Regions from separate parts of the Rhizobium sp. AN5 genome, predicted to be linked through region 1. Evidence: predicted binding sites of a transcription regulator. Region 1 holds the regulator's gene; each other region holds the start of a gene.
The links. The regulator LexA, encoded in region 1, represses DNA repair genes until DNA is damaged. The targets are predictions, from matches to a motif close to TGTTCNNNNTGTGTTCNG.
Positions count from the first base shown of each region.

Region 2: a site for LexA is predicted at 763-780, ahead of CRP02_RS12825 (DNA recombination protein RmuC). Genes of this name have one in related genera too.
Region 3: a site for LexA is predicted at 736-753, ahead of recA (recombinase RecA). Genes of this name have one in related genera too.
Region 4: a site for LexA is predicted at 760-777, ahead of CRP02_RS12400 (2'-5' RNA ligase family protein). Genes of this name have one in related genera too.

Region 1 covers NZ_OCMJ01000004.1:1,138,306-1,140,509, reverse strand. Annotated here, with positions in the region: gene CRP02_RS18015 (VOC family protein) at 1-716, opposite strand, end outside; gene lexA (transcriptional repressor LexA) at 927-1,649, shown strand; gene CRP02_RS18005 (glutathione S-transferase family protein) at 2,090-2,204, shown strand, end outside.
Region 2 covers NZ_OCMJ01000004.1:115,233-117,436, reverse strand. Annotated here, with positions in the region: gene fmt (methionyl-tRNA formyltransferase) at 1-103, opposite strand, end outside; gene def (peptide deformylase) at 151-663, opposite strand; gene CRP02_RS12825 (DNA recombination protein RmuC) at 812-2,005, shown strand; gene CRP02_RS12820 (ribokinase) at 2,059-2,204, shown strand, end outside.
Region 3 covers NZ_OCMJ01000004.1:1,641,766-1,643,969, reverse strand. Annotated here, with positions in the region: gene CRP02_RS20655 (carbohydrate kinase family protein) at 1-565, opposite strand, end outside; gene recA (recombinase RecA) at 812-1,903, shown strand; gene alaS (alanine--tRNA ligase) at 2,135-2,204, shown strand, end outside.
Region 4 covers NZ_OCMJ01000004.1:29,822-32,025, reverse strand. Annotated here, with positions in the region: gene guaA (glutamine-hydrolyzing GMP synthase) at 1-734, shown strand, start outside; gene CRP02_RS12400 (2'-5' RNA ligase family protein) at 838-1,554, shown strand; gene CRP02_RS27515 (hypothetical protein) at 1,615-1,782, opposite strand; gene CRP02_RS12390 (ArsC family reductase) at 1,994-2,204, shown strand, end outside.

The sequences.
Region 1 (2,204 bases):
TTGCCATCCTGAGCATTCAGGGCCTGCCCGCTGAAAGGCGGTTTTCCGGTCAATCTGATGCTGGCGTTGCCGGTTGCGAAAACCATATCACCGCCCGGAGACAGTTTGCCTTCACAGCCAAACACCGTCTCGATCAGGCCCGCCACCTTCGCATCGCCGCCAGAAAACAGGACGATTTCACTGAGGCCGGTGACACCATTGGCGTGGCGCTCCAGCATGGTGCGATCGCCCGGCAGGGCTTGAAGCCGCTGACAACTGAACAAAAAGAAATCCGCGGCCGCCCCGCTTGCCGCAAAAGCCAGCCGGAACGCCGCCTCGCCTTGCGAGCCATCCGGCATCCGAACAGGCCGCGAAAACTCGAAAACATCGCCCGCCGAAAGGCCGGCTGCCCGAAACCGCTCATGGTCAATCAAGGCGTCTTCGGTCCTGGCGACAAGAGCCGAAAAACCCTCCTGCCCGTCCCGTTGCCGGAAGGCCACATCCCTGCCCGTGAACACATCACCCCTCTCTATCGAGGCATTATATTTAGCCGGATCAGCAATTGAGAGCGGCTCCAGATACGTGCCATCGGCGAAAAATACGCAGGCATTTTCGGTGCCGAAAGGATGCAGAGCCTCCGGCGCAACCGTAAAGCCAAGACTGACGAGGCGCTTCACGGCGACGCCTATGACTTCCACGGGCAAAACGAGATGGTCAACGCTATAGGGTTTCGTCATGACATGTATCCTGCTGGCCTTCCGCCCGGAGCATGCCGGGACGGTTTCGACCGCACAAAAGCACAATTGCGTGCTGTGAGGCAAATCATCACAGCAACAGATGCCACCTTCACGAAATTTTAGGGGATTGCAGAACACATATGGAACATATAGTGTTCGTTCTGTATTTGTTTCGCGACTTCCACTACGATTCTAAAGGGTGTTTTCCTCATGCTCACGCGCAAACAGCAGGAATTGCTTCTCTTCATTCATGAACGAATGAAAGAGTCCGGCGTGCCGCCCTCCTTCGATGAAATGAAGGACGCACTCGATCTTGCTTCGAAATCCGGCATCCACCGCCTGATAACCGCTCTCGAAGAGCGCGGGTTCATTCGTCGGCTACCGAATAGGGCTCGGGCGCTGGAAGTCATCAAGCTGCCCGAGGCTTATACGCCGGGCGCAAGGCCGCAGCGCGGCTTTTCGCCAAGCGTTATCGAAGGCAGCCTTGGCAAGCCCAAGACGCCGGAACCGGCCCCCGCCCCCAAGACGCCGGCCAACGATCTGGGCGGGGCTGTCACCGTGCCGGTCATGGGCCGCATCGCTGCGGGCGTGCCGATTTCCGCCATCCAGAACAACACCCATGATGTGGCCGTGCCAGTGGACATGCTTGGCACGGGCGAACATTACGCTCTTGAGGTCAAGGGTGATTCGATGATCGAGGCCGGCATTTTCGACGGCGACACAGTCATCATCCGCAACGGCAACACCGCCAATCCCGGGGATATCGTTGTGGCTCTGGTGGATGACGAGGAAGCCACGCTGAAGCGCTTCCGCCGCAAGGGAGCCTCCATTGCGCTCGAGGCGGCAAACCCAGCCTATGAGACCCGTATCTTCGGGCCGGACCGGGTGAAAATTCAGGGCAAGCTGGTGGGGCTGATCCGCCGCTACCATTGATCTTATCGAACCGAATGTATTCACTTTACAATAGGCGTCATCGTGAAGATGGCGCCTATAATAGTTTTGGCTGTTTCCAAACGTGGCGTGCTTTTGCGGGTGCACGAGGATATGCACCATTCAGCCTATGCGCGTTGCCCTTTCTAAACTGAGCTCCTGCTCCATACAGATGCTTCGGTCTAGCTACAGGCGTGGTGGCGAATGGGCTGCTCTCTGTAATTGTCGAAGTGATCCCATCCGCTGTTTTTTAGCAACGTAGTTCTGTCGTGCTGCGCAGTCAGTTTCTAGTCATCACCAAAGGGTGACTTATCGCGAGGCGCGCTCTCAGCGACCCCACATCACCATTCATCAACGGCGTTTATGGGAGCCATGGATAATTTTCGATATTCCATGAACGCTTGGCAGGTGTAGAAATGCGCGTCATATCCGGGAGATACGCCATGTACGATCTTTATATAGCCAACAAGAACTATTCTTCATGGTCGCTGCGGCCGTGGGTATTGATGCGCACGCTCGGTATCGCCTTTGATGAAAAGCTCATTCCGTTCGGTGAAG
Region 2 (2,204 bases), 1.0 Mb from region 1:
GCTGCGTATAAGCGGCGACGACCTCGAGACCAGCCTCCACCAGCGCACGCAACGTCGGAACGGAAAATTCCGGCGTACCCATGAAAATGATGCGAAGAGCCATATCGCCCCCTGCCCTCTATGTCGTTCCGTCTACATATTTAAGACGAATCAGACCTTAGCGCGGGCTGCTTTGGTGAATTTCTTGATGACCATTTCTCGCTTCAGGCGCGAAATATGGTCGATGAACAGAATGCCGTTCAGGTGGTCTATCTCATGCTGCAAACACGTCGCCAGAAGTCCGTCCGCATCGACCGTCTGCTGCTTGCCGTCACGATCGACATATCGCACCGTCAGGGATGCGGGACGCTCCACCTCGGCATAATAATCGGGAATGGAGAGACACCCTTCCTCATAGGCCGAGACGTCGTCCGACACTTTGAGGATTTCCGGATTGATGAAGACGACCGGCTTTTTCTCCTCGTCCTCGCGCGAAACGTCGATCACCAGCATGCGGCGCGGCACGCCCACCTGAATGGCGGCAAGGCCGATACCCGGCGCATCATACATGGTTTCGAGCATATCGTCGGCAAGGCGCAACACTTCGGCATCCACCTGTTCGATGGGCCTTGATTGCTGGCGCAGCACGGGATCGGGCAAAATGATAAGCGGTTTGATAGTCATGGCTTCCCATAACGTATCTCTTGCGCGGAGGAAATAAAAAATACGCGGTCGAAATGGGACCTTCGTCCGGTTTTGCCCGACTCAATTCCGCCGCATGAATGTTCTTGTTTTGATCTTACGAATCACTGGAAATCTGGTAGATTTAGCCATGAGCATCGATTTCTCTTTTCTCCTCGATCCCGCCTTGCGGGCCGGCTCCGTCGACATCAGCTTCGGCGGGCTTCTTGCGGCTCTCGTTTTCGGCCTTTCCGCTTTCTGGATGGTCACGAAAAGTCGTGGGAAAAAAGCGGAAGCCGATGGTGAAATTTCCGATCTGTTGAAAACCCAGTCGGAACTGCACGGCCGGATCGCGGCGATGGCCGAGACACTCGGTACACGCCAGAGCGAGATGGGCCAGACGATCAACCAGCGCCTCGACGGCATGTCGCAGCGGCTGGGTGAAACGCTAACCGAGCAGACCCGGTCGACGCACGAGAATCTAAGCCGCCTGCAGGAGCGGCTTGCGGTTATCGATGCCGCGCAGGGCAATATTCAGGATCTGGCAAAGGACGTGGTGGGGCTTCAGGCGATCCTCTCCAACAAGCAGACGCGCGGCGCTTTCGGACAGGCGCGCATGGAAGCGCTGATCGCCGATGCGCTTCCCGCCGGGGCCTTTCAGCTTCAGCCTACACTTTCGAATGGCTACCGACCGGACTGCATCATCATGATGCCGAACAACGCGCCGTCCCTCGTCATCGACGCCAAGTTTCCGCTGGAGGCGTGGAATGCGCTGAAGGCGGATGAAACGCCCGAGGGCAAACGGGCTGCGACCCAGCAGTTCCGCCGCGATATGGAAGTGCATATTCGCGACGTGGCGGAGAAATATCTGATACGCGGCGAAACGCAGGATACGGCCTTCATTTTCGTGCCGTCGGAATCGATCTTTGCCGACATTCACCAGCATTTCGAATATCTGGTGCAGCGTGCCCATCGCGCCCGTGTCGTTATTGTCTCGCCATCGCTTTTGATGCTGTCGGTGCAGGTTATCCAGTCGGTGCTGAAGGACCAGCGCATGCGCGAGCAGGCGCATCTCATTCAGGGTGAAGTCGCGCTTCTCATGGATGACGTGCGGCGGCTGGACGACCGGACGCGCAAGCTGCAAGCCCATTTCGGGCTGGCGCAGAAAGATGTCGACATGATGCTGATCTCCTCCGACAAGGTGCTGGCGCGTGGCCAGAAAATCGAGGGCCTCGATTTTTCGCCGACGGAAAAAGAGACCTCCCATAGCGAAATCGAGCAGGCGCGACGCTTTGCGGAGAACAGGGCGGGAACGGCCAAGTTGCGGGTGGTTGACGACGAGTGATCCCGTCGGGCAAAGTCGCCGCCTTGCTTTGAATTTCATACGGACATGCCCTGATGATTACTGTTTTCGGCTCCATCAACATGGATCTCGTCGCCACCGCCAAACGCCTGCCCAAACCCGGTGAAACCGTGACGGGAGACACCTTTTCCACGGCGGCCGGCGGAAAGGGAGCCAATCAGGCGCTTGCCGCACGGCGCGC
Region 3 (2,204 bases), 500 kb from region 1:
CCTCGTTCATGAAGAGAATGTCGATATCGGCGAGCATGTCCTTCAGTTTCACCGCCTTGGCGGGCGAAATGGCGATGGCCGCGAGCGGCTTTTGGCAGGCGCGGGCAATGAGACCGAGCGCCTTCAACGTATCCTCCGGCAGATTAGCATCGCAAAGCAGAAGGTCGCTCGCGGTAATCGCGTCACGCACCGCGCGAACTTTGAGGCGGCGCGGCGAAAACAGCTTGTAAAGGTCCATATCCGCAAGTGCGATGACAAGATTGCCGTCGCGCTCCAGAATGGCGGTGTAGCTTGGCGTGCGGCGATCGAGGAAAACGAAGGGCGTATCTTCCACGCCCGCCTGCCTTGCTGCCTCCGCCACCGCTTCGCCTGTCACGTCGCCACCGCGCGGCGCGATGATACGGACGGCAAAACCGAGCCGGGAAAGATTGCGCGCCGCGTTGAAACCGCCGCCGCCAGCCTCTTCCATCCATGAGCCAGGATTGCTGGCGCCGGGCGCCGTTTCAGTCTCGATCATGCCGCGCCTGTCTATATGCGCGCCGCCCAGAACGAGTATTTTCTTCACGCTTGTGTTTCCCTCTTTCGCGGATGGAAAAGGTGGACGATTCGTCCCAATCTTGTGTTTGTTCCCCTTCACATCCGGTCCGCAGCGATAGGTCGGACACGGAAAAACGAAAGCAGAACAAACCACTTATCGCTATTTGTTTTCAATATGCTGGCTGCGCCTTGCGATATGAGAACAAATAGAGTACATCCTATTTCCATACTGCTTCATTGCCTGTGCGGCTTCAATAACCTAAAGGTGGATCGGATGGCACAAAATTCTTTGCGTCTCGTAGAGGATAAATCGGTGGATAAAAGCAAGGCACTGGAAGCGGCGCTCTCCCAGATCGAACGGTCGTTCGGCAAGGGATCGATCATGAAGCTCGGTTCCAATGAAAACGTGGTTGAAGTAGAGACCATTTCGACGGGTTCTCTCAGCCTGGATATAGCGCTCGGTATCGGCGGCCTGCCGAAGGGGCGTATCGTTGAGATTTACGGCCCGGAAAGCTCCGGTAAGACAACGCTTGCGTTGCAGACAATCGCGGAAGCCCAGAAGAAGGGCGGCATCTGCGCCTTCGTGGATGCCGAGCACGCGCTCGATCCGGTCTATGCCCGCAAGCTCGGTGTGGATTTGCAGAACCTTCTGATCTCGCAGCCGGATACGGGCGAGCAGGCGCTGGAAATCACCGATACGCTGGTGCGCTCCGGTGCCGTCGACATTCTGGTGGTGGACTCGGTTGCGGCGCTGACGCCGCGTGCCGAAATCGAAGGCGAGATGGGTGACAGCCTGCCGGGCCTTCAGGCACGTCTGATGAGCCAGGCGCTGCGCAAGCTGACCGCCTCGATCTCCAAGTCGAAGTGCATGGTGATCTTCATCAACCAGATCCGCATGAAGATCGGCGTCATGTTCGGTTCGCCGGAAACGACGACGGGCGGTAATGCGCTGAAATTCTACGCCTCGGTGCGTCTCGACATTCGCCGTATCGGCGCCGTCAAGGAGCGTGAAGAGGTTGTCGGCAACCAGACCCGCGTCAAGGTCGTCAAGAACAAGATGGCACCGCCTTTCAAGCAGGTGGAATTCGACATCATGTATGGCGAAGGCGTTTCCAAGACCGGCGAGCTTGTCGATCTCGGCGTGAAAGCCGGTATCGTCGAGAAATCCGGTGCATGGTTCTCCTATAACAGCCAGCGTCTGGGGCAGGGGCGTGAAAATGCCAAGACCTTCCTGCGCGACAATCCGGAAATGGCAAACGAGATCGAACTGGCGCTGCGCCAGAACGCCGGTCTGATAGCCGACCGGTTCCTGCAGAATGGCGGCCCGGAAGCAGGCGAAAGCGACGACGGTCCCGACGAGGGCTGATGCATTCGAAGGTCCGGGCGTTCGCGTTCGGTGGCTTTGCCGGCATAAGCCGGTATGGATCAAAAGGGTCGTGCGATTTTCCTCGCGCGGCCCTTTTTCTTTGCCTAGACGCCTTGGTGCGCCTCAATGGCTGGACAGGGCAGGATGCGGACGATAAAAGCCTTTGATTTTGCAAGATAGCCATCATTCGGGATGGCGGTGATGGACTCCAGCTGTGAGCGGTGTGTGGGCATGAGCGGTGTGAATGAAATTCGGTCGACCTTTCTCGACTACTTCAAGAAGAACGGACACGAGATTGTGC
Region 4 (2,204 bases), 1.1 Mb from region 1:
ATGTGGATGCCGCAGACATGTTCCTGGGCCAGCTTTCGGGCGTCTCCGACCCGGAAGTGAAGCGCAAGACCATCGGCCGTTTGTTCATCGAGGTCTTCGAGGCGGAAGCTGCCAAGATCGCAGCAGACGGCAAGGGTGCTCCGAATTTCCTGGCGCAGGGCACGCTTTACCCTGACGTCATCGAGAGCGTTTCCTTCTCAGGCGGTCCTTCCGTCACCATCAAGAGCCACCACAATGTCGGCGGCCTTCCCGAGCGCATGAACATGCAGCTGGTGGAGCCTCTGCGCGAACTCTTCAAGGACGAGGTGCGTGCGCTTGGCCGTGAACTCGGCCTGCCGGAAAGCTTCATCGGCCGCCATCCCTTCCCCGGCCCGGGTCTGGCGATCCGCTGCCCCGGTGCGATCACCCGCGAGAAGCTCGATATTCTGCGCAAGGCAGATGCGATCTATCTCGACGAAATCCGCAAGGCGGGTCTTTACGATACCATCTGGCAGGCCTTCGCAGTGCTCCTGCCGGTGCAGACCGTGGGCGTCATGGGTGACTACCGCACCTATGACTTCGTCTGTGCGCTCCGCGCCGTGACCTCCGTGGATGGCATGACGGCGGATTTCTACCCCTACGACATGAATTTCCTCGGCCGTGCCGCGACCCGCATCATCAACGAAGTCCGCGGCATCAACCGTGTCGTCTATGACGTGACGAGCAAGCCGCCCGGCACGATCGAGTGGGAATAAACGAAGGCGGAGTAATTCCGCCTTTTGTTCCTCTTTTGTTCTTTATTTTATCACCGCGCAATGATAGGTTTCCGGCCTTGGTATAAGGCTGTGGAGCATCGTCATGGAGTGCGAGTTGGCGGACGAAAGAGCCTTAAGGCAGCTTTGTTTTGATGGGCTGGAGCCGCAGAAAATACGACGCATCAATCCGCGCTTTCGAAACAAGCTCCTGCTACTGCTGAAGCCACCACGGCAATTGGCGGAAAGAATTTTTGTCGATGCGTCGCATCATGCCATGGGTCGGACAACCCGCGAGGCATATCCCGCCGAGCTTCTGCACATAACCCTGCTGTGTTTGGGATGTTTCGAGACAATCCCTCACGGACTGACAAGCAGGCTGAAGGCGGCAATGGGTGCGGTAAGCGCGCGGCCTGTTCCAGTCACCCTGGACGGAAGCGCGCTTTTCGGCAATCGCAACAGTCTGGTACTGCGAAACGGTGGTGATCTGCCGGAGATCAACGCTCTGGTGAAGCTGCTGCAGCGAGCGCTTCGACAGGCGAACCTTCCCTATATCGCGGCACCATCTTTCACGCCGCATATCACGATGATTTATGGCTGCGGGAAGATAGAGCCGATGCCGGCGGGAAAACCCTATAGCTGGCTTGCGGGTAATTTCGAGCTTGTTTTCAGCCATAATGGCGAAACGCGACATGAGTCCCTAGGACGCTTCGCACTCTCCGCAAAAGCAGATCGTTATGAGCCGCTCGAAAGCCAGCTGCATTTACCGGATAAACTGATCGGTCCGAGAAAACGGCCGAACCGAAAGCAGGCGGAACGCTAAGGCCCGCCAACATATACGCACGAGCGAGGCGATGTCGCCTCGCCGCAAACGATAATCAGCTTAGAGCTGAACCTTGTCGAAAGCCTTGCCGTCGATGCCAAGCGCTTCGAGGTCGGCGCGGGCCGGCTTGCGATGCGCGCGAACAGCGGCCGAAACCGAAAGTGCGGCACCGAGAACGGCGAAAGTTTCGCCAAAGAAGTTACGCGATGTCTTTGCAACCTGACGCATTTTTCTCTCCATCTTTGATGCCCAGATAATGGGCATTTTTGGCCTCTGCTACAACTCATGATGTAGCAGGGAAGCCATGCAGCTTTGCTCGCGCTCGTTTGGATGTCAGACACTGCATTTTTGCATGGCTTGAATCCCGTGCTGCAGGCTGCGGGTTGAATACGGCGCATTATTTGTTATGCCGGAAGTTCAAGACAAAGGGGCACGCAACATGACGGTCACCATTTACGGCATCAAGAACTGCGACACGATGAAAAAGGCCAGAAGCTGGCTGGAAGCCAACGGTGTCGACTATTCTTTCCATGACTACAAGACGGCCGGTATCGACCAGGCCCATCTCGAAACATGGTGCGATGCCGCGGGCTGGGAAACGGTTCTGAACCGGGCTGGGACCACCTTCAAAAAACTGGACGACAGCCAGA